One region of the Nocardiopsis sp. CA-288880 genome, then DNA from elsewhere that is predicted to be linked to it. Evidence: riboswitches for the same ligand, from Rfam matches in the RefSeq annotation. Region 1 holds a riboswitch; each other region holds the start of a gene.
What was found. A riboswitch is a leader RNA that binds a small molecule or an ion and turns the genes downstream of it on or off. The one in region 1 is predicted to bind thiamine pyrophosphate.
Positions count from the first base shown of each region.

Region 2: another riboswitch for thiamine pyrophosphate. It lies ahead of ACQPYD_RS27540 (ECF transporter S component); the one in region 1 lies ahead of thiO (glycine oxidase ThiO).
Region 3: another riboswitch for thiamine pyrophosphate. It lies ahead of thiD (bifunctional hydroxymethylpyrimidine kinase/phosphomethylpyrimidine kinase); the one in region 1 lies ahead of thiO (glycine oxidase ThiO).

Region 1 covers NZ_CP192105.1:1,922,674-1,932,038, forward strand. Annotated here, with positions in the region: gene ACQPYD_RS08440 (thiazole synthase) at 94-876, opposite strand; gene thiS (sulfur carrier protein ThiS) at 879-1,094, opposite strand; gene thiO (glycine oxidase ThiO) at 1,103-2,311, opposite strand; TPP riboswitch at 2,340-2,453, opposite strand; gene ACQPYD_RS08455 (Rv2175c family DNA-binding protein) at 2,561-2,938, shown strand; gene thiE (thiamine phosphate synthase) at 3,071-3,739, shown strand; gene ACQPYD_RS08465 (zinc-binding dehydrogenase) at 4,010-5,014, opposite strand; gene ACQPYD_RS08470 (SDR family oxidoreductase) at 5,167-6,060, opposite strand; gene ACQPYD_RS08475 (DUF418 domain-containing protein) at 6,129-7,442, opposite strand; gene ACQPYD_RS08480 (polyprenyl synthetase family protein) at 7,555-8,646, opposite strand; gene metF (methylenetetrahydrofolate reductase [NAD(P)H]) at 8,850-9,365, shown strand, end outside.
Region 2 covers NZ_CP192105.1:6,381,332-6,390,696, reverse strand. Annotated here, with positions in the region: gene ACQPYD_RS27550 (alpha-1,4-glucan--maltose-1-phosphate maltosyltransferase) at 1-633, opposite strand, end outside; gene ACQPYD_RS27545 (transglycosylase domain-containing protein) at 1,369-3,732, shown strand; TPP riboswitch at 3,827-3,934, shown strand; gene ACQPYD_RS27540 (ECF transporter S component) at 4,045-4,656, shown strand; gene ACQPYD_RS27535 (ABC transporter ATP-binding protein) at 4,762-6,258, shown strand; gene ACQPYD_RS27530 (energy-coupling factor transporter transmembrane component T family protein) at 6,255-7,046, shown strand; gene ACQPYD_RS27525 (enoyl-CoA hydratase/isomerase family protein) at 7,101-7,889, shown strand; gene ACQPYD_RS27520 (protein kinase domain-containing protein) at 8,267-9,365, shown strand, end outside.
Region 3 covers NZ_CP192105.1:5,924,958-5,934,322, forward strand. Annotated here, with positions in the region: gene rocD (ornithine--oxo-acid transaminase) at 1-1,112, opposite strand, end outside; gene ACQPYD_RS25605 (acyl-CoA synthetase) at 1,472-3,160, shown strand; gene ACQPYD_RS25610 (DUF368 domain-containing protein) at 3,571-4,491, shown strand; gene ACQPYD_RS25615 (DedA family protein) at 4,518-5,216, shown strand; TPP riboswitch at 5,322-5,419, shown strand; gene thiD (bifunctional hydroxymethylpyrimidine kinase/phosphomethylpyrimidine kinase) at 5,408-6,214, shown strand; gene ACQPYD_RS25625 (alanine/glycine:cation symporter family protein) at 6,348-7,787, opposite strand; gene ACQPYD_RS25630 (DUF6457 domain-containing protein) at 8,020-8,265, opposite strand; gene ACQPYD_RS25635 (glycosyltransferase family 4 protein) at 8,511-9,365, shown strand, end outside.

The sequences.
Region 1 (9,365 bases):
ACACGCGCCCCGTGCGCCCCGGCCCGGCGCGACACGCGGCCGGCGGCCCTCCCGGGGCGTGCGCGGCGGCGGGCCGCGCCCCGGCGCCGGGCGCTACTCCACCGCGGGGGACGACGCGAGGGCGTGCCGGCGCACCGGGATGCGCCCGGCCAGGCGGGCGCCCCGGCCGGCCCGGACGGCGTCGCGCATCGCGGCGGCCATGCGCACAGGGTCCTGCGCGCGGGTCACGGCCGTGGCCAGCAGGACCGCGTCGCAGCCCAGCTCCATCGCGAGGGCGGCGTCGCTGGCGGTGCCGATCCCGGCGTCCACGATCACGGGGACACCCGCGCCCTCCACGATCAGTTCGAGGTTGTGCGGGTTGCGGATCCCCAGCCCGGAGCCGATCGGCGCGGCCAGCGGCATCACCGCCGCGCACCCCAGCTGCTCCAGGCGCCGGGCCAGCACCGGGTCGTCGTTGGTGTAGGGCAGGACGGTGAACCCCTCGTCCACCAGCTGCTCGGCGGCGTCCAGGAGCTCCACCGGGTCGGGCAGCAGGGTGTGCTCGTCCGCCACGACCTCCAGTTTCACCCAGTCCGTGCCCAGGGCCTCGCGTCCCAGCCGGGCGGTGCGCACCGCGTCCGCCGCGGTGAAGCACCCGGCGGTGTTGGGCAGCGCGCGGATCCTGTTGCGGGACAGCACGTCCCACACCGACCCCCGGGCGCCGGGGGAGACCCTGCGCATGGCCACGGTGGTCAGCTCGGTCCCGGAGGCCACCAGGGCCTCCTCCAGGACCTCCAGGGAGGGCGCCCCGCCGGTGCCGGTGATCAGCCGCGAGCCGAAGGAGGTCCCGGCGATCACCAGGGGGTCCTCGACGTGTCCGGTTCCGTGTCCGCTCATGCTCAGCCTCCCTGGACCGCGGTGAGGACGTCCACGCGGTCGCCCGTGCCCAGCGCGCCGTCCGCCCACGCGGCCCGGCGCACCACCTCGTCGTTGACGGCCACGGCGATCCCGCCGGGGATCGTGCCGCCGCCCGGCGCGGTCAGGTCGCGGACGACCGCCTCCACGGTCGTGCCGTCGGCGAACTCGCGGAGGTCGCCGTTGATGATGAGTTGCACTGCCTCTCCTACTCCCACGTCGTCGTGTGCGCGTCGCCGGACGCCCGGTCCGCGGCGAACCTGCGCGCGTACTCCGGCAGGGCGCCCGTGGTGAGGGCGCGCGCCATGGCCTCCCCGGTGGCCGGGGTCAGCAGGACCCCGTGCCTGAAGTGCCCCGCGGCCAGGTGCAGGCCGGGGACCCGGGTCGGCCCCAGCAGGGGCTCGTTGTCCGGTGAGCCCGGGCGCAGTCCCACACAGGTCTCGGTGACCTCCAGCTCGGTCACCCCCGGGACGAGCTCGCGCGCGTCCCTCAGGACCTGCCAGAGGCCCCCGGCGGTGAGCGAGGTGTCGTAGCCCAGCTCCTCCTGGGTGGCGCCGATGACCACCTCTCCGTCGGCGCGCGGCACCAGGTAGGTGGTGAAGCCCCTCACCAGGCCCCGGACCGTGCGGCCGACGAGGGGCGCCTCTCCGGCCGGCACCCGGGCGCGCAGGAGCTGGCCCTTGACCGGGCGCAGCGGCGGCACCACCGGTTCGGGCACCGTGACGCGGTCGCTCCAGCAGCCTGCGGCCAGGACGACCTGGTGGGCGGGCAGGACCCGGCCGTCGTCCAAGCGCACGCCCAGCCGGGAGCCCCCGGGGCCGGGGGCCGTGACCTCCTCCGCCCGCCCGGCGGTCTCGGTGACTCCCGCGCGTCCGCCCGCCGCGGCCAGGGCGCGCAGCAGCAGCCGGGGATCGACGGAGTGGTCGTCGGGGGCGAGCACTCCGCCGCGCACGGACGGGGCGAGCACCGGCTCCAGCCGGCGGCACTCGCGGCTCGTCAGGCGCTCGGTGGCGATGCCCAGGCGCTCCTGGAGCCGGTGCAGGTCGGTGAGGACGGCCATGTCGTCGCGGTCGAAGGCCACCAGGAGGGTCCCGGTGGTGCGGTAGCCCACGCGGATCCCGGCGGCCGCCTCCAGTTCGGCGACGAACCCGGGGTACATGCCCGCGGAGCGGACCCCGAACTCCATGAGGGGCTCCTCGCCGAACACGGCCTCGGTGGCCGGGGTGAGCATGCCCGCCGCGACGGTGGAGGCGGCACGGGCGCCGGCGGGGCCGGTCACGGGGTCGGGTTCGACCAGGGTGACGCGGAGGCCCTCCTGGGCGGCCCGCCAGGCGGTGACCCTCCCCACGAGGCCGCCGCCGACCACGACGACGGTCCGCTCCGGCGCGTCCCCGGGGCCGTCATTGGTAGGACGAATCGTTGCGCGGCGGGGGTCGTTCTTCGTGCGCACGGCGCTGTTCCCACTCCCTTCGCCGGCATGACCCGGATCAGGTTCGTGCGGTCGGAGGCTCACAGCCTCCCTCTCAGCCGGGTCCCACCCGGCTCCCGCGGGATGTGCAGAGGTCTGTCCCCATCCTAGAACCTCCTCCCGGAATGCGTGGCAGTGGTGGGGATCTCCACGGCGCCCGGCCCCCGCGGCCCCGGAAGGTGTCCGGGCCCGGTGCGGATGTGGCAGATTGGGAGGGTGACACGAAGCGACATCGACATCGACACGCTGGTCGGCGAGTGGCTGACCCTGAAGGAGGCGGCCGCGCCGCTCGGCGTGAGCCCCAACCGGATCAAGACCCTGATCCGCGAGAACCGCATGATGGGTGTGGTCCGCGGAGGGCAGCTGTCCGTCCCCGCCGCCTTCATCGACGGCGACGACCTCGTCAAGGGGCTGCCCGGGACCCTGGTGCTGCTGACCGACGCGGGCTTCTCCACGGAGGAGGCCCTGCGCTGGCTCTTCACCCCCGACGACACCCTGCCGGGCACGCCCATCCAGGCGATGCGCGAGAACCGGGGCACCGAGGTGCGCCGCCGCGCCCAGAGCATGGCCTTCTAGCGCGTGGTCCGTGGGCGCTCCCGGCGGGCGTCGGCGGACGCGGGTCCGGAACGATCCGCGGAACGCGGCGCGGCGCGCCGTCGGGCGGCCTCCCCTCGGGGGGCCGGCCGGCGAGGGCCTAGGGTGGGCGGGGTGAGGACCAGCCACGGAACCAGCCTGCGCAAGCGCCTGGACGCATCCCTTCTGTACCTGTGCACCGACGCCCGGACCGGGCGCGGTGATCTCGCCGAGTTCGCCGACGCGGCCCTGGCTGGAGGGGTGGACATCATCCAGCTCCGGGACAAGGGGCTGGAGGCCCGCGAGGAGATCGCGGCCCTGGAGGTCATGCGGGAGGCCTGTGAGCGGCATGGGGCCCTGCTTGCGGTGAACGACCGCGCGGACATCGCCCGCGCGGTGCGCGCCGACGTCCTGCACCTGGGCCAGCGCGACCTGCCGGTGCCGATGGCCCGCGACATCATCGGGGCGGACCCCGTGATCGGCCGCTCCAACAACGACATCGCGGCTGCCTCCTCCTCCGCGGAGGAGGCCGGGAGCGACTACTTCTGCGTCGGCCCCACCTGGGCCACCCCCACCAAGCCGGGCCGCCCCGCGGCGGGCCTGTCCCTGGTCGAACGCGCCGCCGCACTGGGCGCGGACCGCCCGTGGTTCGCCATCGGCGGGATCGACGCGACCAACATCGACGCCGTGGTGGAGGCGGGCGCCCGCCGGGTCGTGGTCGTGCGCGCGATCACCGAGGCCGAGGACCCCCGGGCCGCCGCGGCCGGGCTGCGCGAGCGACTGACCGCCCGCACCGGGGGCTGAGCGGAACTTCCCGGCCCCGCCGGGCCCCGTGAGGGCGAGGACGCCGTCCCGCCGCCGGGGGAGGGGGCCGGGGCGGCGGCGCCACCGCGGCCCCCGCGCGGACCGGTGGCCGCGGTCGCCGCGCTGAGCCCCGTCGACGGCCGCCCGCGCGTCCGCGCCCTCCCGGCCGGCAGGCTGTTCGGGCGGTGCGTCCGCCCCGCCGCCGGGGGAGGGGCCCCGGGACGGCGGCCTCGCGGCCGCGCGCCCGGCCGGTGGTCCGTCCCACCGGCCTCACGGCACGAGGAGCACCTTGCCCAGGACCCGGCGCTCCTCCAGCGCCCGGTGGGCCTCCTCCGCCCGCTCCAGGGGCAGCGTCAGCCCCACGTGCGGTCGCACCCGCCCGGAGCGGGCCATCTCCAGGATCCGGCGCACGTCGCCGCTCGGCCCCTGCTTCCCGTCCTCCAGGTCGAAGAGGCCGAACACCTCGATCCCGCGGCGCTCCGCCTCCCCGGCGTCCACCTCGGAGAAGCGGCCCCCCGCGGAGCCGTAGGAGAGGAAGCGTCCGCCGTCGGCCACGGCGCCGAACGCCGCCTCGCCGAGGTCGCCGCCGCTCCCGTCCAGGACCACGTCGGCGCCCGCGCCGCCGGTGGCCTCGCGGACCCGCTCCACCCATCCGGGCTCGGAGTAGTCCACGACCGCCTCCGCCCCCAGCCCACGGGCGAGGGCCAGCTTCTCCGGGCCCCGGGCGGCTCCCACGACGCGCGCCCCGGCCGCGGCGGCGAGCTGGACCGCCAGGCTGCCGGCCCCGCCCGCCGCCGCCAGCACGAGCACCCACGTGCCGGGGCCGAACCCGCCGCTGCGCTCCAGCGAGAGGGCGGTGGGCCCGTCGTGCAGGAGCGCCAGCGCCTGCTCCGGGTCCAGGCCCTCCGGGACGTCGACCAGTCCCGACGCCGGGACGGCGACCCGCTGGGCGTACCCGCCGAAGGGGGGCACGGGCTCGCCCCCCTCGGGGGCGGCACGGCCGGTGTCGGTGACGACCAGCGCGCCGACCCTCTCCGGGGCCACCCCCTCGCCGACCCGGACCACGGTCCCGGCCACCCCCGCGCCCGGCACGTACGGGGGCTCCACCGGGAAGTAGTCCAGCCCCCACCCGCTGCGGACCAGCGTGTCCAGGTACATCACGTTGGACGCCGCCACCTCCACCACGACCTGCCCGGGTCCCGGCTCCGGTTCGGGCACCTCCCGGGCCACCAGGACCTCGGGGCCGCCGAACCCGTCCACCCGTACCGCTCGCATACCAGATCTCCTCGCTGTCGCGCCGTGCTCTCCGCCGGCGGTGCCCAGCCTGGTACTTCAAGTAATATTGAGGTCAAGTCCCGGTGCGGGAGAAGCCCCCGGGACGACGAAACCGCCGCGCACGGGGCGCGGCGGTGGCGGGCGGGCGGTGCTCAGACCCCGACGTGCGACAGGGCGCTCGGATGGCGCCGGAGGAACCCCTCGATGGACTGGGCCGGGTGTCCGGTCAGCTTGGGCACCGTCGGGGCGACCTCGTCGAGCTCACCCGCGGCGATCGCGGCGTACGACGAGGCCCATCCCTCGACGGCCCACTCCGGGGCGCCGGTGGCGCGGCGCGACTCCAGCGCCTCCTCCCAGGTCTCCGGCACGTAGCGGACGGAGCGGCCGGTGAGCGTGCCCAGCTTGTCGACCGTGGCCCCGAGGGTCAGGGCCTCCGGGCCGGTGACGTCGTGGGTCGTGTCCTCCGAGGCGAGCGCGGTCGCCGGGTCGGTCAGCACCGCCGTCGCCACGTCCGCCACGTCGTCACGGGACACCCACGCGACCCGGCCGTCACCGGCCGGGCCGCGCACCACGCCGTCGTCCCCCACCCAGCCGGGCAGCAGGTCCAGGTACAGGCTGGGTCTCAGGAACGTGTACCGCACCCCCGTCGACCTGATGTGGGCCTCGGTGTAGAAGTGCGTGCGCGCGAACGTGAACACGGCGGCCGGACCGGCCCCCAGGAAGGACAGGTAGACGATCCGGGACACCCCCGCGCGGACCGCCCCGTCCACCGCGCTCAGGTGGACGTCCATCCGGTCCTCGGACTCGGTCGCCGAGACCAGGAACAGTGTGTCCACACCCCGGCAGGCCCGCTCGAAGCCCGCCGTGTCCTCGTAGGCCGCCATCGCCGCGGTGCTGCCCGGGTACTCCGGCGCCCGGTTGATGTCGCGCACGATGAGGCGCTGCGCCAATCCGAGCCGTGCGATCCGGGCTGCCACCCGCCCGCCCAGCGCCCCGGTCGCCCCGGTCACACCTATGGTGTGGTTTGTCATGTGATCGTCGCCCATGACACCCCATCCTGAGGTACGAGGGCCTGCCGGGCACTCATCGGCACGCGGCTTTTTGCGCGTCCGGGTCAGGGGGTGGTGCGCTCTTGGCCCTTCCCCCCGCCGGGCCCCGCGGGAGGACCTGTGCCGTCGCCTCCGGGAGCGCCCTCCGACGACCCCCGTCCGGTCCCCCGGTAGGCCAGCCGGCGCAGCAGCACCTCGGCCGGGCCCCGCCTGCCCGCGCGCTCCAGCGCGTACGCGCCGGCCACCGTCACCAGCCAGACCCCCACCGCGAACAGGAACATCGACCACGGCGACAGGTGGGCCGCGACGCCCAGCCCCCAGGCGGTCAGGACCGGCGCGCACAGGACCGACTGGGCGAGGTACGCCGACAGCGACCGCTTGCCGGTCGCGCTCAGCGCGGTCGCCACCGGGCCGGGCCCGCGGCCGCCCGCCTGGATCCGGTGGGCGACCAGGGCGGTCAGCGCCACGTAGCCGATGCCGCAGGCCAGGCCGGTCACCATGTGGGGCAGGGCCAGCATGCCGCCCTGGGAGACGGTCAGGTCCCACGCCCCGACCTGGGCGAGCGCGGAGGGGACGCCGCCCAGCCATCCGAGGGAGATGCCGGCGGCGGCCGTCAGCCGCAGCAGGACCAGGTGGCGGCCCGGTTCCTCCAGGATCCGGCGGCGCGCCGCCCAGAAGCCGAGCAGGATCGCCGTGGGCACGGTCAGGCCGAGCAGGCCCTGGCCGAGCACGATGAGCGGCCACACCGACAGCCGCCCGATCGCGGCGCCCAGGATCGAGGGGTTGCCGATGTTGGAGGCCATGTCGTCCATGCCCGGACCCGCCATCGCGGGCTGGTCCGCGGGCATGAGCGCCAGGCCGACCAGGCCGGCGGCCGACAGCAGCAGCATGAAGCCGGTCAGGACCCCGGCCCACACCAGCAGGGTGGCGTCCCTGCGGCGCAGGAACAGCCAGCCCAGGAGCAGGCCGGCCAGTCCGTAGGCGCCCAGGACGTCGCCCATCCACAGCAGCAGCGCGTGCACGAGGCCGAACGCGAGCAGCCACAGGTTGCGGCGGCGCAGCAGCGCGTCGACGGCCCCCGCGTCCGCTCCCGCGGCCTCCTGGCGCCGCGCGAGCTGCACCATGCCGTAGCCGAACAGGAACGCGAACATCGGGTAGCTGCGCCCGTCGACCGCGACGACGGTGAAGAACTGCGCCGCCGCGTCCGGCACGCCCCCGGGCTCGGGGTGGGCGCTCAGGCCGCCCATGGGAACGGCCCACAGGTACCAGACGGTGTTGGCGATCGCGATGAACAGGAGCATGAACCCGCGTGCCAGGTCGGGGGCGAGCGCCCGTTCACCCGCGTCCGCCGGGCCTCGAGAGACGGTGTGCCCAGACATGGGGTGTCCTCCGGTCGCGCTAGGGCTTTCGACGATTCAACCGGAGGACGAAGTCGGGCACAACGTACTTTCGCGCTGGGAAGCCCCTGAATATCCCCTCAGGGGTGCGGGTTCAGTGGGTGCGCGCGGTCGCCGCCACCACCAGGGCGCGCAGCGGCTCGCGGGCGTCCGCGTCCAGCTCGGGGCTGTCCAGGGCGGCCACGGCCTGTCCGGCGTACTCCTCGACGAGGTCCTCGCAGGCGCGCAGCGCGCCCGAGCCCTCGATCAGCCCGCACATCCACTCGACCGCGTCCACCGACAGGTCCGGGTCGCCCAGCAGGGAGGCGAAGCGCTCGCCGTCGGCGGCCCCGGTGCGGGCCAGCGTCTCGGCGACGATGAGTGTGCGCTTGCCCTCCCGCAGGTCGTCGCCGGCGGGCTTGCCCGTGGTGGACGGGTCGCCGAACACGCCGAGGACGTCGTCGCGCAGCTGGAAGGCCACGCCCAGCGGGAGGCCGTAGTCCGTGTAGACCCCCGCCAGCTCCTCGTACCGGCCCGCCAGGGCCGCACCCAGGTGCAGGGGGCGCTCCACCGTGTACTTGGCCGACTTGTACCGCATCACGCGCAGGGCGGCCTCGCGGGTGCTCGTGCTGCGCACCTGCTCCAGGGTGTCCAGGTACTGCCCGGCCATCACCTCCGTGCGCATCGCGTCGAAGGGGCGCCGCCCCTCCCGCAGCACCTCCGGCGGGAACCCGCTGGCCTGGTACATCTCGTCCGACCAGACCAGGCACAGGTCGCCGATGAGGATCGCCGCCCCCCGGCCGAACCCGTCGCCGTCGCCGCTCCACCCCTGGTCGGCGTGCAGCCCGGCCAGCCGCTTGTGGGTGGCGGGCAGACCGCGGCGGGTGTCGCTGTTGTCGATCACGTCGTCGTGGATGAGCGCGCACGCCTGGAGGTACTCCAGGGACGCGGCGGCACGGATCAGCCGCTCGTCGTCGGCGGCGCCCCCGGCGCCCCTCCACCCCCAGTAGCAGAAGGTCGGGCGCAGGCGCTTGCCGCCGGCGAGCATCGCCTCCAGGGCGTCCATGGCGGGTGCCAGCTCCTCGCCGATCCCCAGGACCAGCTCGCGGTGCGCGGCGCCGAATCCGGCCAGCTCGCGGTCCACCGCGGGGCGGGCCGCGAAGACGGACGGGGAGAGTGCGGAAGTGGAAGAAGAGGAAGGGGCCATGTCCTGCACGTTATCGGCTGTTCGGGGCGTCCTCACCCCGGTTCGGCCGACACGCTCCGCCGGGGCGGGCGGGTCCGCCGCCCCACCGGGCGCGCCCCGCGCCGGTCCGCCGGTACACGGTCCCGCACAGTGGGACGCCGATCCCTGTCCGTGAGTGCGCTTCGCCTAAGCTGGTACACATGCTGGCAGCACCGACACGCCCCGTGGCGCCCCGAAGCCCGGCCCCCAGGCCGCGTCATATCCGCGAACTCCTCAACGCGGGCGAGCCGATGTTCTCCTTCGAGTTCTTCCCACCGCGCACGCCCCAGTCGCAGGAGCGGCTGTGGCGCGCGATCCGGGAGATCGAGGCACTCGGCCCGTCCTTCGTCTCGGTCACCTACGGCGCGGGCGGCAGCACGCGCGGGCTGACCGTGGAGACGACCGAACGCATCGCCACCGACACCACGCTGATGCCGGTGGCGCACATGACGCTCGTCGACCACTCCGTCGCCGAGCTGCGCCACCTCATCGGGCGCTTCGCGGACGCCGGCGTGTGCAACATGCTCGCCGTGCGGGGAGACCCCCCCGGCGACCCCGACGGCGAGTGGGTCAGCCACCCCGAGGGCCTGACCTACACCGAGGAGCTCGTCCGACTCCTCAAGGAGAGCGGCGACTTCTGCGTGGGCGTGGCCGCGTTCCCGTACAAGCACCCGCGCTCGGCCGACGTGGAGACCGACACC
Region 2 (9,365 bases), 3.1 Mb from region 1:
CTGTCCGGGGGCCGTGTCCACCTGGGCGCCCTCGGACCTGGGGAAGAACTCGTACCAGGAGCCGAAGAGCGCCCGCTCGCGGTGGACGACGACCCCGGTGCGCCCGGACCTGGTGACCAGCTCGCGGATCGGGTGGCGTTCCATCCCGTCCAGGACCTCGGGGGTGATCGCCGCGGCGAAGCGGTCCAGCGGGGCCGCAGAGGCGTCCCTCAGGACCTCGGCCGCCCTGGTGAGGGCGGGGTTGCGGGGCACGCGCCGGCCGGCGCGTGCGAGCAGCCGGGCCCCCTCCTCCAGGACGGGCCCGGTGTCCTGGCCCAGGGGGAGTTTGACCCGGGCGACGCGGTGCCAGGTGGTGAAGGGATCGGTCCACGCCTCGACCGAGAAGGACCACGTCCCCTCGGAGGGGAGGCTGATCTCGGCCTCGTAGCGGTCGGTGCCGGGCGTGTGCTCGCGCATGGGCACGAGGCGTTCGCGGCGGCCCCGGGGGGAGTACACGACGACCCCTGCGGCGAGGGAGTCGTGGCCCTCCCGGATGACCGTCGCTCCCACGGTGAAGCGTTCCCCGGGAACTGCTTTCACCGGACCGAGGTCGTTGTCTGGAGAGATGTCGAGGATGGGCAGGCGTCCGATCACTGGCTACACCGTAATTGTCGTGGTTCGGGCGTTTCTGAGCGCGAGCGGTTTATGGCAGGCAAAAATAACCTGTTGTTAATCCGACGCAAGACGGAGTTAACGAAGATCCGGAACGAGAACTGTCCGGATTACGGCTTCGGTTCCCTCTGCTGTCTATCGTCTGCCCTCTTGTGGTGTTTGGCGGAGTGTCGGGGCCGGATAATTTGTGTGTTCCTCATCACACTGGCCGGAAGGCTTGGGGCCTGGTATTTGTCGGGTTTCACCTGGGTAAACCGCACATATCAGTCATAAGGAAACAGGGGATTCAGCTGCCTCTGTGGTTGTTTTCTGATGGTCTGTGGTGAAAGGACGGAAAATTCGTCGGTCGTGTTGGTCGGTGGGCCGTCCTGGGTAGGGATCACCGAATGCACCCGGGGTCCGCCGGGCCGTATTCCGGACACGCGGGTGTGTCGGAATGATCGCCCCGGGCCCTTTTGTCGCGAATTCGGGCGCGCCCGCCGCGGCGCCGTCCGCCGAGGTTGTTTCGCCCGGATGACGAGTGGGCCGCGCCCCCGTTTCGCGACCTCCCGCCGACGCGTCGGGGCCGGGCGCTTTGCCGTGGATTGGGCAAGCTTTTCGATGACACGCCCGATTCGGCCTCCCGGGCTTTGCGGTGCCCCTGCGAGCGTGGAGGTCGCAGTGCCCTGCTCCGCGCGCGCGACGCGGACGGGGCGTCACACGGCCGAGGGGGGCGACGTGACGGAGCCGAACCAGGACGGTCCTGCACGGGGGGAGCGGGGCCCGGACGAGGGCCGGGCCCCGCGGCACGCGCGGGAGGCACGGGAGGCGGGAGGCCCCGGCCGGGGGGCCGGCGGGCCCGGCGCGGCCGCCGGCGGCGCGTCCGGAGCGCCGCGCTGGAGGAGGTGGGCCGACCGGGCCGTCCTCCCCCTGGTGGACCGGCTCCGGGAGCGCGTGACCGCACTCGGCGACGCGGTGGAGCACGGGAGGGGCGCCGGTGACGGCGACCGCCCGGACGGGGGACGCAAGGACGCCGTCCTGCGCCTCACGGGCACGGGAGCGGTCGCCGGCCTCCTGACCGCCGCGCTGGTCATGCCGTGGGTGGGCGGGCTGGGGCTGATCGGAAGGGACACGGCCGCCGCCTTCATGGCCCTCCCCAGCGACCTGGAGATCTCCCCGCTGGCGGAGCGCGTGCTCCTCACCGACGTCGACCACAACCCGATCGCGGAGGTCGCCGACCGCGAGCGCGAGGTGGTGCCCCTGGACGCGGTCAGCCCGTGGGTGCCCGCCGCCCTCATGGCGATCGAGGACGACCGGTTCTACGAGCACTCCGGACTGGACCTGCGCGGCGTGATCAGGGCCGCCATGCGCACCGCGCAGGGGGACACCCAGGGCGGGTCCACCATCACCCAGCAGTACGTCAAGAACCTGCTCATCGAGCAGGCCTCCACCGAGGAGGAGGTGGAGCGCGCCAGTGAGCAGACCCTGGGCCGCAAGCTGCTGGAGCTGCGCCACGCCATCGACATCGAGGACCGCCTCACCAAGGACGAGATCATGGAGGGCTACCTCAACCTCGCCTACTTCGGGGCGGGGGCGTACGGCATCGAGGTGGCGGCCCAGCGGTACTTCTCCGTCTCCGCGGCCGACCTGGACCCGGCGCAGGCCGCCACCATCGTCGGGCTCGTCCGCAGCCCCTCGTTCTACGACCCGCTCAACAACCGCGAGGCCGCGCGCGAGCGCCGCGACCTGGTGCTGGAGCGGATGGGCGCGACCGGCCACCTGGACGCGGCGCAGGTCGAGGAGTACTCGAGCCGGGGGCTCGCGCTGGACCCGACCCCGCGCGGAGGCAGCTGCTACCACTCGGAGCAGCCGTTCTTCTGCGACTTCGTCATGCGCTGGCTGCGCGGCTCCGACATCCTCGGGGAGCTCCAGGGGGAGCGCGACGAGGCGCTCACCAAGGGCGGCATCACCGTGCGGACCACGCTCGACGGGAAGGCGCAGCGGGCCGCGGAGGAGGCCATCGAGCGGTACGTCCCGGCGGAGGAGTCCACCAAGTTCTCCGCCCAGGCCATCGTCGAGCCCGGCACCGGCCGGATCCGGGGCATGGCGCAGAACCTGCGCTACGGGTTCGACGACGAGGCGCTCGGCACGACCTCCATCAACCTGGCGGTCGACAGCGAGGCCGGCGGTTCGCTCGGCTACCAGGCGGGGTCGACGTTCAAGACGTTCACCCTGGCAGCCGCCCTGCACTCCGGGCTGGGCTACGGCACCAGCTTCTCCTCCCCCGAGAGCGTCTCGGTCGGAGGGCTCGAGAACTGCGACGGCGGCGTGATGTCCGGGTGGAGCGTGAGCAACGCCGGGGAGAGCGACGGCGGCCGGCACAACATGATCAGCGCGACCAAGGGGTCCGTGAACACCTACTTCGCGCAGCTCCAGGAGCGCGTCGGCCTCTGCGAGACCTCGGAGATGGCCGAGCGGGTCGGCATCCACCGCGCCGACGGCCAGCCGCTGGGGGTCTGGAGCTCCTTCACCCTGGGGGACCAGGAGGTGTCCCCGCTGACCGTCGCCAACGCGTACGCCACGTTCGCCGCCCGCGGCACCTACTGCGAGCCCGTCCCGGTGGTCTCCGTGCGGATCGGCCGCGAGGGCGCCGAGGGCACCCGGGAGGTCGCGGCGCGCACCGACTGCGAGGAGGGCAGGGTCGGGCGCGACGTCGCCGACGGGGTCAACCACCTGCTCCAGCAGACGTTCAAGGGCGGCACCGCCAACGGCCTCGGCCTCGGCCGCCCCGCCGCGGGCAAGACCGGCACCACCGACAACGCCGCCTACGCCTGGTTCGCCGGCTACACCCCGAACCTCGCGTCGGCCGTGGTCGTCGGCGACATGCGCGGCGGCGAGGAGAACCCGCTCCAGGGCGTGACGATCGGCGGGCGCTACTACGGCATCGTCTACGGCGGCACGCTGCCGGGCCCCATCTGGCAGGCCACCATGCGCGGGGCCACGGCCGACCTGCCGGCCGAGGGCTTCGCCCCGTCGCCGAAGGCGTTCGGCAACCCGTCGGCGACGCCCCCCAAGGGCGGGGACGACGAGGGCGACGCCTGACCGCGCCCGCCGGCGGGCGGGGTCGGACGGGGGCCGGAACGGGGGCCGTGGGGAGGGAACACCCCGCGGCCCCCGTTGTTGACGCATAATGGAGGGAAACCGACAGGGGAGCGCGTGAGCGCTGAGAGTGCGGCACCCGGCCGCAGACCCTTACACACCTGATCTGGGTCATGCCAGCGAAGGAAGTCGTAGGAACCCGTCTCCGGCGGCGTGCTCCCGCGCACCCGGGACGGACCCGGCGCGCGGCACGTCCTCCGGCGTCGCTCTTGGCCACATGGGCCCTCGTCCACCCCGACGAAGGGACACCACCTGATGAGCACCGAGACCGGGCGTACCGGATTCTGGCGCGACGTCCTCGGACGGCTGCGCGGCTGGCGCACCGTCGACATCGTCGTGGCAGCCGTGATCGGCGTCGCCGTCGGCGTCGTCTTCTGGCTCTGGAACATCGTCTGGTCGGTCACGACCCCGCTCTTCGTGGGCTTTCCCCCCGCGCAGGCGGCGGTCTACGGAATGTGGCTGATCTCCGGCGTCCTCGGCGGGCTGGTCGTCCGCAAGCCCGGCGCGGCACTGCTCACCTCGATCGCGGCCTCCCTGGTGTCGGCGGTGCTGGGGACGCAGTGGGGGGTCATGGTGATCATCGACGGGACGCTCCAGGGCCTCCTCCCCGAGCTGGTCTTCCTGGCCTTCGGCTACCGGCGCTGGGGCATGGGCGCGGCCGTGCTCGCGGCGGCCGCCGCCGGCCTCTCCCCGGCCGTCCGCGACAACATCGTCTACAACGTGACCTGGCCCCTGCACTTCCAGCTCGTCTACGGCGTCATCGTCGTGATCAGCTCGGCGGTCATCGCGGGCGTCGGCGCCCGCCTCCTCACCACCGCGCTGGCCAGGTCGGGCGCGCTGGCCCCCTTCCCGTCGGCCAGGGGCTGACCCGTGGCCGACCACGACCGCCGCGGCCCCGCGGGGGCGACCGCGGAGCACCCCGCCGCGCCGGCCCCCCTCCGCTCCCCCGGAGGGGGCGGCGCACGCGTCGAGCTGTCCGGCTGGGGGTGGCGCCACGCGGGCCGCGAGTCGTACGCCCTGCGCGGGGTGGACCTCACGGTCGAGCCCGGTGAGCGCGTGCTGCTGCTCGGCGCCTCCGGGTCGGGCAAGTCCACCCTGCTGCACTCCCTCGCCGGACTCACCGGCCCCGACGGCGCCCTCAACGGCGACCAGGAGGGGACGCTGCTGGTCGACGGCCTCCCCGCCGACCGGGGCCGCGGAGGCGTCGGCCTGGTCGGCCAGGACCCGGAGACGCAGCTGGTGATGGCCCGCGCGGGCGACGACGTCGCCTTCGGCCCGGAGAACCTGGGGGTGGACCCCGCCCTGATCTGGCCGAGGGTGGACGAGGCGCTCGACGCGGTCGGCTTCCCGTACGGGCGGCGCCACCCCACCGGCGCGCTGTCCGGCGGGGAGAAGCAGCGACTGGTCGTCGCCGGCGCGCTCGCCATGCGCCCGCGCCTGCTCCTCCTGGACGAGCCCACCGCCAACCTCGACCCCGCCGGGGCCGCCCTGGTGCGCGGTGTCCTGGAACGCCTGCTCGCCGAGACCGAGGCGACCCTGCTCCTGGTCGAGCACCGGGTCGCCGACGTGGTCGGGCTGGTGGACAGGGTCGTGGTCGTCGAGCCGGGCGGCGGGGTGGTCGCCGACGGCGATCCGGCGGCCGTGTTCGCCGCGCACGGGCGCTCCCTCGCGCAGCAGGGCGTGTGGGTCCCCGGTGACGAGCCCTCCCCCGGCCTCGCCCCCGCGCCGGGCGGCGGCCCCCGCGTCGAGGCGGTGGGCGTCACCGCGCGCACCCCCTTCCAGCTGGGGGCGGGCGCCCCGCCCCGGAGGACCGTGCTGGAGGGGGTGGACCTCTCCGTCGCGGCCGGTACGGCGACCGCCCTGACCGGCCCCAACGGGGCGGGCAAGTCCACGCTGCTGACCCTGCTGGCGGGGCTCTCCCGACCCCACAGGGGCGCGGTCCTGCCGCGCGGCCCCCTGGCGGAGGCCGACCGGCGGCCGCTGGCGCGATGGCCCGCCCGGCTCCTGTCCCGCCACGTGGGCACCGTGTTCCAGCACGCGGAGGACCAGTTCGTCACCGGCACCGTGCGGGACGAGCTGCGGTTCGCCCCGCGGAGGGCCGGGGCGGACCGGGCCGGGACAGAGCGGCGGGTGGACGAGCTGCTGGAGCGGCTGCGCCTGACCGGCCTGGCCGACGCCCACCCCTACACGCTCTCGGGCGGCGAGAAGCGGCGGCTGTCGGTGGCCACTGCGCTCAGCTCCGGCCCCTCGCACGCGCCCGGCGTCCTCGTCCTGGACGAGCCGACCTTCGGCCAGGACACCCGGACGTGGACGGAGCTGGTCGAGCTGCTGGGCGGGCTGAGGGCCGAGGGGTGCGCCGTCGTCGTGGCCACCCACGACGAACTCCTCCTGCGGCACTTCGCGGACGCGCGGGTGCGTGTGGCGGAGGGCCGCGCGGTCCCGGGCACGGCGGGGGAGGCGAAGCTGTGAGCGTCTCGGAGGACCGGGGCCGCGGGGGCGGCGGCGTCCCCGCCCCGGACGCGCCGGGCGCCGGGGGAGCGCGCCACTGGCTCGCCCGGCTCAACCCGGCGGCCAAGCTGCTGGCCGCGCTGCTGCTGGGGCTCGGACTGGTCCCGGCCGTGGACGCGGTCACCGGCGGGGTGGTGCTGGCCGGCGTTCTGCTGGTCCTGCCCTTCAGCGGGATCGACCGGCGCACCCTGCTCGTCCTCGGCGGCCCCTTCCTGCTCATGGGACTCTCCAGCGGGCTGGTCAACTACCTGTACGGCGAGCACGGCGCGGAGGGGGCGCTGGGCGCCGCGGTGCGCCTGCTCGCCATCGCCCTCCCCGGCCTCCTCGCGGCCGTCAGCAGCGATCCGACGGAGATGGCCGACGGGCTCGTGCAGAGGCTGGGGGTGCCCGAGCGCCCCGCCATGGGCGTGCTGGCGGCGCTGCGGCTCATCCCCCTGCTGGCCGACCAGTGGCGGACCGTGACCCTGGCGAGGCGGGCCCGCGGACTGGAGGCCGGGCGCAACCCGGTGCGGATGGTCACGCTGTTCTTCGGCAGGCTGTTCGCGCTGCTGGTGCGGTCGATCCGGACGGGGACCCTGCTGGCGACGGCGATGGACGCCAGGGCGTTCGGCACGGGGCCCCGCACACGGGCCAGGGAGAGCCGCTGGCGGGTCGGGGACACGCTCCTGCTCGCGGGTGCGGCCCTGCTGCTGGCGGGGGCGTACGCGCTGTCCGCGCGGCTCGGCACCCTGGTGCTGCTGTTCTCCTGACCCGGGTGATTAGGTGGCCCGGACAGTGACGTCGAAGTGGAAGAGGTGGAGTTCGTGGGCGAGTTCGTGCGTGTGGAGACCGATCCGGACCACCCGGCGGTGGCCGTCATCCGGTTGGACCGGCCGAAGGTCAACGCGCTCAACGCCGTGCTGACGGCGGAGATCGCCGAGGCCGCCACGAGGGTCTCCGCGGACCCCGCCGTACGAGCGGTTGTGCTCTACGGCGGCGAGCGCGTGTTCGTGGCGGGCGCCGACATCAAGGAGATGGCGGACCGCACCCACGCGGAGATGCTGGAGTACGGGCGCAACCTCCAGAACGCCCTGACCCTGGTGTCCCGCATCCCCAAGCCCGTCGTGGCCGCCGTCACCGGGTACGCCCTCGGCGGCGGGCTGGAGCTGGCGCTGGCCGCCGACTTCCGGGTCGTGGGGGAGGGGGCCCGGCTGGGCGTCCCCGAGATCCAGCTCGGCGTCATCCCCGGCGCGGGCGGCACCCAGCGCCTGCCGCGCCTGATCGGGCCCGCCCGGGCCAAGGAGATGATCTTCAGCGGCAGGCACGTGCGGGCGGAGGAGGCCGGGCGCACCGGGCTGGCCGACGAGGTCGTCCCGGACGGGGACGTCTACCGGGCGGCCGTGGCCCTGGTGGCACCGTACGCGGAGGGGCCCGCCGTGGCGCTGGCCGCGGCCAAGGAGGCCGTCGACCGGGGCCTGGAGACGGACCTGGACTCGGGGCTGGAGATCGAGCGCCTGCACTTCGCCGGGCTGTTCGCGACCGAGGACCAGAAGAACGGGATGCGGAGCTTCGTCGAGCAGGGGCCGGGCAAGGCGGTGTTCAAGGGGCGCTGACGCGGGCCGGCGCGCAGTTCGGGGCGGGGGTCCCGGCCGCTCGGGCCGGTGCGCCCGCCCCTCCCTTCCCCAAAGCTTTGTTGTTTTTTGGCATGGTTTTAGTCATTTGTCAGGTTAAGTAGCGATACAGGACCTGCTCCGGTCGTCCGGATCCGGCCAGTCGAGACGAGCGGGGCGGAACCGCCCACGCCAGTTTTCCGTCATACTCGGTGGTGGTCGTCCGAGGGCGGACGGGCCGCCGGACCCCCATTGACCCTCCGGCGGTCCCGAACAGACCACACAGGTCCGAGACGGGCCACACAAGCCAATGTTGACCCATCCCCCGGCCGATAAGCTGGACGTGGTGGTATGCGGTCTTTTGAGGGGATGAGTTCTCGATGGCAATGTCGGCAGGTTTCCCCACGGGTGAGGAGCTGCCGGAGCGCATCGGCCACTACGTGATCCGCCGCCGTATCGGGCAGGGCGGAATGGGCGTGGTGTACCAGGCCGAGGATCCCCGGACCGACCAGTTCGTCGCGCTGAAGGTCCTCAAGCCGGAGGTCGCGGGCGACCACATCGCACGGGCCAGGCTGGCCCGCGAGGTCGAGACCATGCGGCGGGTGCAGAGCCCCAACGTGGCAGAGGTCATCGACGCCGACACCCAGGCCGAGCTCCCGTGGGTGGTCACCGAGTACATCCCCGGGCCCACGCTGGACGCGACCGTCACCGACCACGGCCCGCTCCGGGGCCGCGCGCTCACGCGCTTCATCACCGGGCTCGCCCGGGCGATCCAGGACATCCACGCGGTGGAGGTGATCCACCGCGACCTCAAACCGGGCAACGTGATCATCTCCAACGGCGAGCCGATCGTCATCGACTTCGGCATCGCGCACGCCGTGGACGGCGCCAAGCTGACGCAGACCGGCACGTTCGTCGGCACCCCCAGCTACCTGTCCCCGGAGGTCATCGAGGGCACCGACCTCGGCCCGGCCACGGACATCCACGCCTGGGGCGGCACCGTCGCCTTCGCCTCCACGGGACGCCCGCCCTACGGCGCGGGCTCCTTCGAGGTCATCTTCTTCCGCATCCTCAACGGCGAGATCGACATGGACGGGATGCACGAGGCGCTGCGCCCGCTGGTCAACCGCGCCGTCTCCCGCGACATGCGCAACCGCCCCTCGGCCGCGGAGCTGGTCGCCGAGGCGGGCCGCCTCAACCTGGACCTGCCCTGGACCGAGGACCAGGGGGTCCGGTCCACCGGGCTCACCGGCAGCCACACCGTCTACAACCCCTCCACGGGCGCGGATCCCGAGGGCTCCGGCGGCGGACGGGGAGCGGGCGGGGCCGCGGCCGCGGGAGCGGCCGGAGCCGTGCTCGGCGGAGCCGCCGGATACCTGGCGGGACGCGGCGCCGGCGACGAGGGCTGGGGGCCCGCGCACACCGCCGGCGGCGCGAACCCCGCCTCCAGCGCGTGGTCCGGTTCCGGCGGGTCCCCCC
Region 3 (9,365 bases), 3.6 Mb from region 1:
CCGGAGGCGAGTCCGGGGTCGACGTCGATGCCCGCCCACAGGCCGATGCTGCGCGTGGACACCACCCCGTTGCCGACGAACTCCTTCAGCCGGCGCTTGAGCACCTCGCCGAGGCGGCGCGCGTTGTCCAGGTAGGGCCCCTCGGTGAGCATCCGGACGACCGTGGACCCCACCGCGCCGGCCATCGGGTTGCCGCCGAACGTGCTCCCGTGCTGGCCCGGCTGGATCACGCCGAGCACGTCCTCGTCGGCGACCATCGCCGACACGGGCAGGATGCCCCCGCCCAGCGCCTTGCCGAACAGGTAGGCGTCGGGGACCACCCCGCTGTGCTCGCAGGCGCGGACGGTGCCGGTGCGGCCGAGACCGGACTGCACCTCGTCCGCGATGAACAGCACCCGGTTGGCGTCGCAGATCTCCCGCACCCGGGGCAGGTAGTCCGCAGGAGGAACGATCACGCCCGCCTCGCCCTGGACCGGCTCGATGAGGACCGCCGCAGTGGTGTCGTCGACGGCCTCCTCGACGGCCGCGGCGTCGCCGTACGGCACCGACCGGAAGCCCGGGGTGTAGGGGCCGAAGCCCGTCCTGGCCTCCGGGTCGGACGAGAACGAGATGACCGTGGTGGTGCGGCCGTGGAAGTTGGCCCCCGCCACGACGATGGTCGCCCGGTTCTCCGGGATGCCCTTGACCTCGTAGCCCCACTTGCGGGCCACCTTGATGCCGGTCTCCACCGCCTCGGCGCCGGTGTTCATCGGCAGGACCTTCTCCTTGCCGACCATGTCGGCGAGGGCGCTCACCCAGGGTCCGAACTGGTCGTTGTAGAAGGCGCGGCTGGTGAGCGTGACCCGGTCGAGCTGCCGGTGCGCCGCCGCCAGCAGGTCGGGGTTGTGGTGGCCGAAGTTCATGGCCGAGTATCCGGCCAGGCAGTCCAGGTACTTCCTTCCCTTGACGTCCGTGACCCAGGCGCCGCGGCCCTCGGCGATCACGACGGGAAGGGGTGAGTAGTTGTGCGCGGATCGCGCCTGTGCCAGCGCGATGTGCTCGGCGCTGGAAAATCCCTGTCCGCCGGGGTTTCCGGCAGAGTCCTGCTGGCCCAGATTCTGGGTGTTGTCCATCTAGCCGCTCCGATCACCATTGACCGATGTCAGACAGTAGATACCCACCGGACGGCCCTGTAGAGCCCTCCGGCGGAGGTCTCCACGAGTTGAGCAGATGATCCGGCGGGCCCACAAGGGGTGAGGGGTATCACAGATCGCCGGCGGGGCCCGGAACCCGTGCGGGAGACCCCCTCCCCGCCCCCTGAGCGGCCCCCCCTTTCGTCCGTGGTGACCTGGTACGACACCCTGGGTGACGCGCTCCACAGCCCCGACGGCGATCGGCTCCTCCCCCGAGGGGTACCGTCGCACCAACGAGCCACCGTGCCGCCGCGAGCCCTTCCGCCGTGGACGGCCCGTCGACCGATGGGAGGTCGGGCGTGCCCACCTCAGTGCCCCCGGTGTCCGCGGACGCCCCGTTCTCCCTCGCGGCGCTCCTCGCCGCGGTCACCGACGCCGTCCCCGACCGGACGGCCCTGGTCGCCGGGCCCCGGCGCCTCACGTACCGGGCCCTGCACGACCGCTCCGTCCGCCTCGCCCGCCACCTGGTCGGCGCGGGCGTGGGCCGCGGCGAGCACGTCGCGATCCTGGCCTTCAACCGCGCCGAGTGGATGGAGTCCTTCCTCGGCGTCCTGCGCGCGGGAGCGGTCCCGGTCAACGTCAATTACCGCTACGTCGCGGGCGAGCTGCGGCACGTCCTGGCCGACTCGCACGCGGTCGCGCTGATCGCGGAGGACTCCCTGGCGTCCACGGTCGAGGCCGTGCTCCCGGACCTCCCCCGGCTCCGCCACGTGGTGCTCGTCGCCGACGGCTCCGTGCGCGTCGCCGAGGGGGTCGGCTACGAGGAGGCGCTGGCCGCCGCGCCGGAGGGCGCGGCCCTTCCTCCGACCAGCGGCGAGGACCACTACCTGCTCTACACCGGGGGCACCACCGGCTATCCCAAGGGGGTGCTGTGGCGGCAGGCCGACATCTTCCGCGCCGCCCTGGAGCGGCGCTCCCCCGGTGCGCCCCGGGCCCGGACCCTGGACGACGTGGCCGGGCGCGCCGCCCGGTGCTTCCCCCAGCGCATGCTGGTGCTCGGCCCGCTCATGCACGCCGCCGGGCAGTGGAACGCCCTGAGCATGCTGCTGTGCGGCAAGCAGGTGGTGCTGTCCACCGACCGCAGCTTCCGGCCCGACCGGGTGCTGGAGACGGCGCACCGGGAGGGCGTGCACACGGTCCAGCTGGTGGGCGACGCCATGGCCCGCCCGCTGGCCCGGCACCTGCTCACCGAACCCGGCCTGTGCCCGGACCTGACCGCCGTCCGCTCCGGCGGCACACCGCTCACCCCGCAGGTGCGCGGCCTGTGGCGCGCCTGGCGCGAGGACGTCGCCCTGGCCGACTCCTACGGGGGTTCGGAGACGGGCGTGTGCGGTTCGGCGACCGCCGCAGAGGGGAGCGGCGGGCCGGACGGCGCCGTGTCCCTGGAGGGGGCCGCCGACGCCCGCAGCTTCACGATGGGCGGCAGCATCGCGGTGCTGGACCAGGCGCTGCGCCCGCTCCCGCCGGGCTCGCCCGAGGTCGGCCGGATCGCGCGCACCGGCCGGATCCCGCTGGGCTACTACAACGACCCCATCACGACGGCCCGCACCTTCCCCACCGACGCCGACGGACGCCGCTGGGCCCTGTCCGGCGACTTCGGGACGCGGGCCGAGGACGGGTCGATCGTCCTCCTGGGGCGCGGGAGCGCCGTCATCAACACCGCTGGGGAGAAGGTGTACCCGGAGGAGGTGGAGGCCGCCCTGAAGGCGCACCCCTCGGTGGAGGACGCGATCGTGGTGCCCGCCTCGGACGAGCGGCTCGGCCAGAGGGTGACGGCCCTGGTCTCCCTCGCCGCGGGGGCCCGCCTGGAGGAGTCCGTCCTGCTGGACCACTGCCGCGTGCGCCTGGCGGGGTTCAAGGTCCCGAGGACCGTCCACTTCGTGGACCGGGTGCGGCGCACGGCCGTCGGCAAGCAGGACTACCGGTGGGCGGCGTCGGTGGCCCGGGACGAGGGCGGGGTCCCGCGTCCGAGCCCGCTGCGGTACTGACGGCCGCGGTCCGCGGAACTGCCCGGCGCGGGGGCGGGGGCGGCGGCCGCCCTGTGGAGGACCACACCCTGTCACTGAGACGAAGCACAGTTTTCGGATGCTATCCAGCTGCCCTGCCACAGGGCCGAAAATTAAGACATCCCAGGACAAAGGCCACGTAAGGGTTCTGCCATGCCCTGCTTCGGCGGCTCAAGGCGGGGTGCGGTCGTCCACAACTCTCCTCAGCGGCTGCCCACAGCGGCCTCCGCCCCTTGTACCTTAGATCCCGACGGCCGCGATCTCCGGCCGATTCGGACAGTCTCCTTTTCGCCTCATCCCCCACCCGTCGCACATTCGCGTGCGCGGGCGAGACCCTTAGGACGGAGGAAGGCGCACCTCTCCCGGACCCCGGGTCGCGTCCAACTACCCAGATGGCCAATTCCGCAGGCTCCTACCTCGTCAACGCGGTGCGCGGCGGCGCCGTGGGCGCCTCCGAAGCCCTTCCCGGTATCAGCGGCGGGACCGTCGCCCTCATCGTCGGCCTCTACGACGAGCTCATCGGCGGCGCGGGCCACACGGTCAGCGGGATCAAGCGGTACGTCACGGACGTCCCGCGCGGGCGCGGCAGGGCCCGCGCGCAGCAGCAGTTCCGGCAGGTGGACTGGGGCGTCCTGGTTCCCGCGCTGGTCGGCATGGCCGTGTTCCTGGTCCTGGCCGCCCTCCTGCTGGCGCCGCTCGTTGACGCCTACACCCAGTACGCCTACGCCCTGTTCTTCGGCCTCGTCCTCGCGTGCCTGTGGATCCCCTACTCCGGGGCGGGCCGCCCCTGGAGGGCCGGGCACTACGCCGTGGCGCTGGTGTTCGCCGTGGCCGCGTTCGTGCTCACCGGTCTGCCGGGCGCCAACCTGCCGGCCCACCCGGCGGTCGTCTTCCTCGCCGCCGCGGTGGCCGTCTGCGCGCTCGTCCTGCCGGGGCTGTCCGGCTCCTTCATCCTGCTCACCCTCGGGCTCTACGAGCCGACGATCAGCGCGGTCGGCGACCTGGACATCGCCTACCTGGCCGTCTTCGCCCTGGGCATGCTCACCGGCCTGTCCCTGTTCGTGAAGCTGCTCCAGCACCTCCTGGAGAACTTCCACCACATGACCCTCGTTGTACTCACCGGCCTCATGGCCGGTTCGCTGCGCGCCCTGTGGCCGTGGCAGACCGAGTCCCGCGAGGTCGTCACCCCCACCGACGTCCCTGTGACAGTCGTCTTCATCGTCGCCGGTTTCGTGATCGTGACCGCGGCCATCGTCTGGGAGCACCGCAAGCGCTCCCGGGCCGAGGCCGCCCGCGTCGCGGCCGGCGTCTGACCGGAAAGAACGGAAAGCCACTTCTCATGACAGCGAATCTGTGGACGGCGTCGAACCTGGCGATGGAAGGCGAGGTCGTCCACGAGTACGAGGGCTTCATCGGCTGGGTGCTGAGCCTGATGACGACCCTGGGCGAGCCCGGCGTCGGCGTGGCCCTGTTCATCGAGACCTTCTTCCCACCGATGCCGAGCGAGGCGGTCCTGCCCGGTGCGGGCTTCCTCGCCTACGACGGGCACATGAACGTCTGGCTCGCCATCCTGTGGGCCACGATCGGCTGCCTGGTCGGCGCCTGGGGCTTCTACGCGATCGGCGCCCTGCTGGGCCGGGACCGCACCAAGTGGCTGGTGGAGAAGACCCCCCTGCTCGAGGTCGAGGACTTCTACAAGGCCGAGCGCTTCTTCGCCCGCTTCGGCGGCCTCGCCGTTCTCCTGGGCCGGTGCGTGCCGCTGGTGCGCAGCTTCATCTCGGTCCCCGCCGGCATCGAGCGGATGCCCATCCTCAAGTTCTCCGTGTACACCGTGATCGGCTCCGCCGTCTGGAACTCGATCTGGATCGGCCTCGGCTACGCCTTCGGCCCGGCCATCAAGCCGATCCTGGTGCAGTGGAGCGGCCTCATCAGCAACATCGTGCTGGTCGTCATCGCCCTGCTGTTCCTGTGGTTCGTCATCGCCCGCGTCCGCAAGCTGCTCAAGGCCCGGTCCGCGGACAACGCCCCCACCCTCTGAACGGCGCCGGCAGCCGTACGGGCCCCTCGGGCCCGCACGTCCGGAACACATACGCCGGCCCCCTCGGGTCGGCCGCATACTGAGCGGGGCCGCCCACGCGGCGGCCCCGACGGCGCGGGGTGCCGGTGAGTCCACCGGCTGAGAGCACACCCGTCGAACCTGCCCTAGTTCGTACTAGCGAAGGAACGCCCATGAGCGCGTACAACATCGTGTCCATCGCCGGCAGCGACCCCAGCGGGGGCGCCGGGATCCAGGCGGACCTCAAGGCCTTCTCCGCACACGGCGCCTTCGGCATGACCGTGGTCGCGGCCCTCACCGCCCAGTCCACGCGCGGCGTCACCGGGGTCCACCCGATCCCCGCCGAGTTCGTCGTCCACCAGATGGACACCCTCTTCTCCGACGCCACGGTGCACGCGGTCAAGGTCGGCATGCTCGGCACGGCCGAGGTCACCGAGGCCGTCGCCGAGGCGATCGGGCGCCACGGACTGCCCCACGTGGTGGTGGACCCGGTGATGGTGGCCAAGAGCGGCGACCGCCTGCTGGAGCCCTCCGCCGTCGACGCGCTGCGCACCCGGCTGCTGCCCCGGGCGGACCTGGTCACGCCGAACCTGCCCGAGGCGGCCGACCTGCTGGACGAGCCGGAGGCGGCCGACCTGGCGGCGATGCACGGCCAGGCCCTCCGACTGCTGGAGTTCGGTCCGCGCGCGGTCCTGCTCAAGGGAGGCCACCTGGCCGGCGATGACTGCGTCGACATCCTCGCGACCAAGGGCTCCGCCCCGGTCGAGTTCCGCTCGCCGAGGGTCCGCACCCGCAACACGCACGGCACGGGGTGCACCCTGTCCTCCTCGATCGCGGCCCTGCTCCCGCAGCGACCGGACGCGGCCTCCGCCGTGGGCGACGCCAAGGCCTACCTGACCGAGGCGCTCCGGCGGGCGGACGAGATCGACGCCGGAGGCGGGCAGGGGCCCGTGCACCACTTCCACGCCTGGTGGAAGTAGGACCCGTCGGCCGGGGAACGGCACCGACGCCCTTCCCCGCGGGGCCGGGCCCGGCGGCGCTGCCGCCTCCGCCGGGCCCGGCCGCGTTCGCGGCGGCCGCGGCCGGGGGCGCGGCGGGCCGCCGGTCGTGCCGCTACCCCCGTACGGGCTCCATGACCGCGTCCGGGTCCCGCCAGTCCGGGTGGGCGAAGAACTTCCTCGTCTCCGCGACGACCACCGGGGACAGCAGGAGCAGCCCGATCAGGTTGGGCAGGGCCATGAGGCCGTTGGCGATGTCGCTGAACAGCCACACCGCGTCGATCTGCGCCGTGGCGCCGACGTAGACGACGGCGATGAACAGCAGCCGGTAGGGCACGACGAGCGAGCGCCCCGCCAGGTACACGACGCACCTCTCGCCGTAGTAGGCCCAGCCGATGATGGTCGTGTAGGCGAAGACCACCACCGCGCAGGCGACGAACACGGGCCCCAGGCCCGCCAGGTCCGGGCTGATCCGGCCGAGGCCGACCTCCATCGCGGAGGTGGTGAGCAGGACCCCCTTGTCGCTGCCCTCCACCCCCGCGGCGTCGGGGTCCTGCCACACCCCGGTCGTGATGATCATCATCGCGGTCAGGGTCAGCATGATCACGGTGTCGACGAAGGTCTGCGTCATCGCGACGAGGGCCTGGCGGACCGGCTGGCCGGTCCTGGCCGCCGCGGCGGCGATGGCGCCGGTGCCCATGCCGGACTCGTTCGAGAAGATGCCGCGGGAGACGCCCTGGCGGATGACGTACATCAGGGTGGCGCCCGCGAACCCGCCCGCCGCGGAGGTGCCGGTGAAGGCGTCGCCGAGGACCAGTGCGAAGGCGGGGCCGATCCGGTCGTGGTGCACCGCCAGGACCAGCAGGTTCATGAGGACGAAGCCGATGATCATGAACGGGACCACGGCGGAGGCGACCCGGCCGATCCCCTTGATGCCGCCGAGGACGACCACGGCGGTCAGCAGCATCAGGACCACGCCGACGACCCGCTGGTCGGCGCCGGTGGCGTCGTTGACCGCCTCGGCTACGGCGTTGGCCTGGGTGCCGTTGCCGATGCCGAAGGCGGCGACCGCCCCGAAGACGGCGAACGAGGAGCCGAGGAGGACGCCGAGCCCTCCGGGGAGGCCCCGGCGCAGGTAGTACATCGGGCCGCCGGCCTGCTCGCCCCTCTCGTCCGTGACCCGGTACTTCACCCCGAGCAGGGCCTCGCTGTACTTGGTGGCCATGCCCAGGACGCCGGTGACCCACATCCAGAAGAGGGCTCCCGGTCCGCCGAGTCCGATGGCCAGGCCCACCCCGGCGATGTTGCCGACGCCGGTCGTCGCGGCCAGGGCGGTGTTGAGGGCCTGGAAGTGCGAGATGTCGCCCCTGAGGTCCTCACCGCCCTCCTCCCGCCGGACGAGGGCGAGCCACAGGGCGTGGGCGAGCCGGGTGAACTGGAGCGCCTGCAGCCGGATCGTCAGGTAGACCCCGGTGACCAGCAGCAGCGGGAGGAGGACGAGCGGACCCCAGACGACGCCGCTCAGTACTCCGGCCATGTCGAGCAGCAGGTCCACGGGGCTCTCCGTCTCGGTGCGCGCGTCGGCCCGGCGCCACCGGCACGACGAGGCGGGGGCCGGCGGTCCGGGGGGTCGTGCCGACGCTAGTGGAGACCGCGCGGCGTCGCCGGGAAATCGCGGCAACACGCGGCGGAGCCGTGTCCCCCGCTCCCCGGGGCCTCCTCACCGGGGGCCGGGGGCCCGCCCGCCGGACGCCCCGGTCCCGGAGGCGCGTGTGGGCGGGCAGCGGTCAGGAGTCGTCCTTGTGGGAGAGGGCGAGCCTGCTCAACACCTCGGCGGCCCGGACCGGGTCGGCGCCCCGGCCCACGGCGACGCCGAGCAGGTAGGTGGTGAGCGGGGCGGCGGGGCGGGCCACCGAGTGGGCGGCGTCCTTGGCGAGGTCGAGGACGCGGTCGACGTCCTCCTTGCCCAGGGGCTCCGTACCGGTCAGGTCCAGTTCACGGCGGACGGCTTCCGCCCATTCGACGAGGGTCACCGGGCGACTCCTAGGAGAGGGATGGCGGTCACGTCAGGCGATCATAGCCACCCGGGTGTCACCGGGCGGCCACAGGCGCGCGCGGGCGGGTCACCGTCCGATCGCCCGGCCCACGCCTGCGCTTCGGGAGGGGTTCCCCCGGCGCCGGACCGCGGTTCATCCGGCGGCCCTAGTGTCGGCACCAGCCTTCCCCCGGCGTTGGGAGCCCCCGCATGCCACCGACCGAGCCCTCTCAGCCGCTTCGCGTGGCGATCGTGACGGAGTCCTTCCTCCCGCAGGTCAACGGGGTGACCAACTCCGTCTGCCGGGTCGCCGAGCTGCTCGCCTCGCGCGGGCACCGGGCCCTCGTCCTGGCTCCCGGCCCCGGACCGTCCTCCTACGCGGGCTTTCCCGTGGTCCGCATGCCCTCGCTCCCCCTCCCCTTCTACCGGGACTTCCCCGTGGGCCTTCCCGCCCGGCGCACGATGACCGCGGCCGTCCGCGCCTTCGCCCCCGACGTGCTGCACCTGGCCTCGCCCGCCCTGCTCGGGTCCGCGGCGGTGGAGACCGCCCGCCGCTGGGCCCTCCCGACGGTGGCGGTGTTCCAGACCGACCTCCCCGGCTTCGCGGCGCGCTACGGCCTGCCCGGCGGCGACGGCGTCTGGTCCCTGCTCAAGCGCACGCACTCCGCCGTCGACCGCACGCTCGTCCCCTCCTCGGCCGCCATGGAGGCGCTGTCCGGACGCGGATTCCCCCGGCTGGACCTGTGGCGGCGCGGTGTCGACGCCCGCCGGTTCTCCCCCGCCCACCGCGACGACGGCCTGCGCCGCAGGCTCGCGCCGAACGGCGAGACCGTCGTGGGCTACGCGGGGAGGCTGGCCCGGGACAAGCGGGTCGACCTGCTCGCCCACGTGGCCCGCCTGCGCGACATCAGGCTTGTCGTGGTCGGGGACGGTCCCGAGCGCTCCCGCCTGCGCCGCCGCCTGCCCGACGCCGTCTTCACCGGGCAGCGCACGGGCTCCGAGCTGTCCCGGCTGTACGCGTCGATGGACGTGTTCGTCCACACGGGGGCCGACGAGACGTTCTGCCAGGCCGTCCAGGAGGCGCTGGCCTCGGGGGTG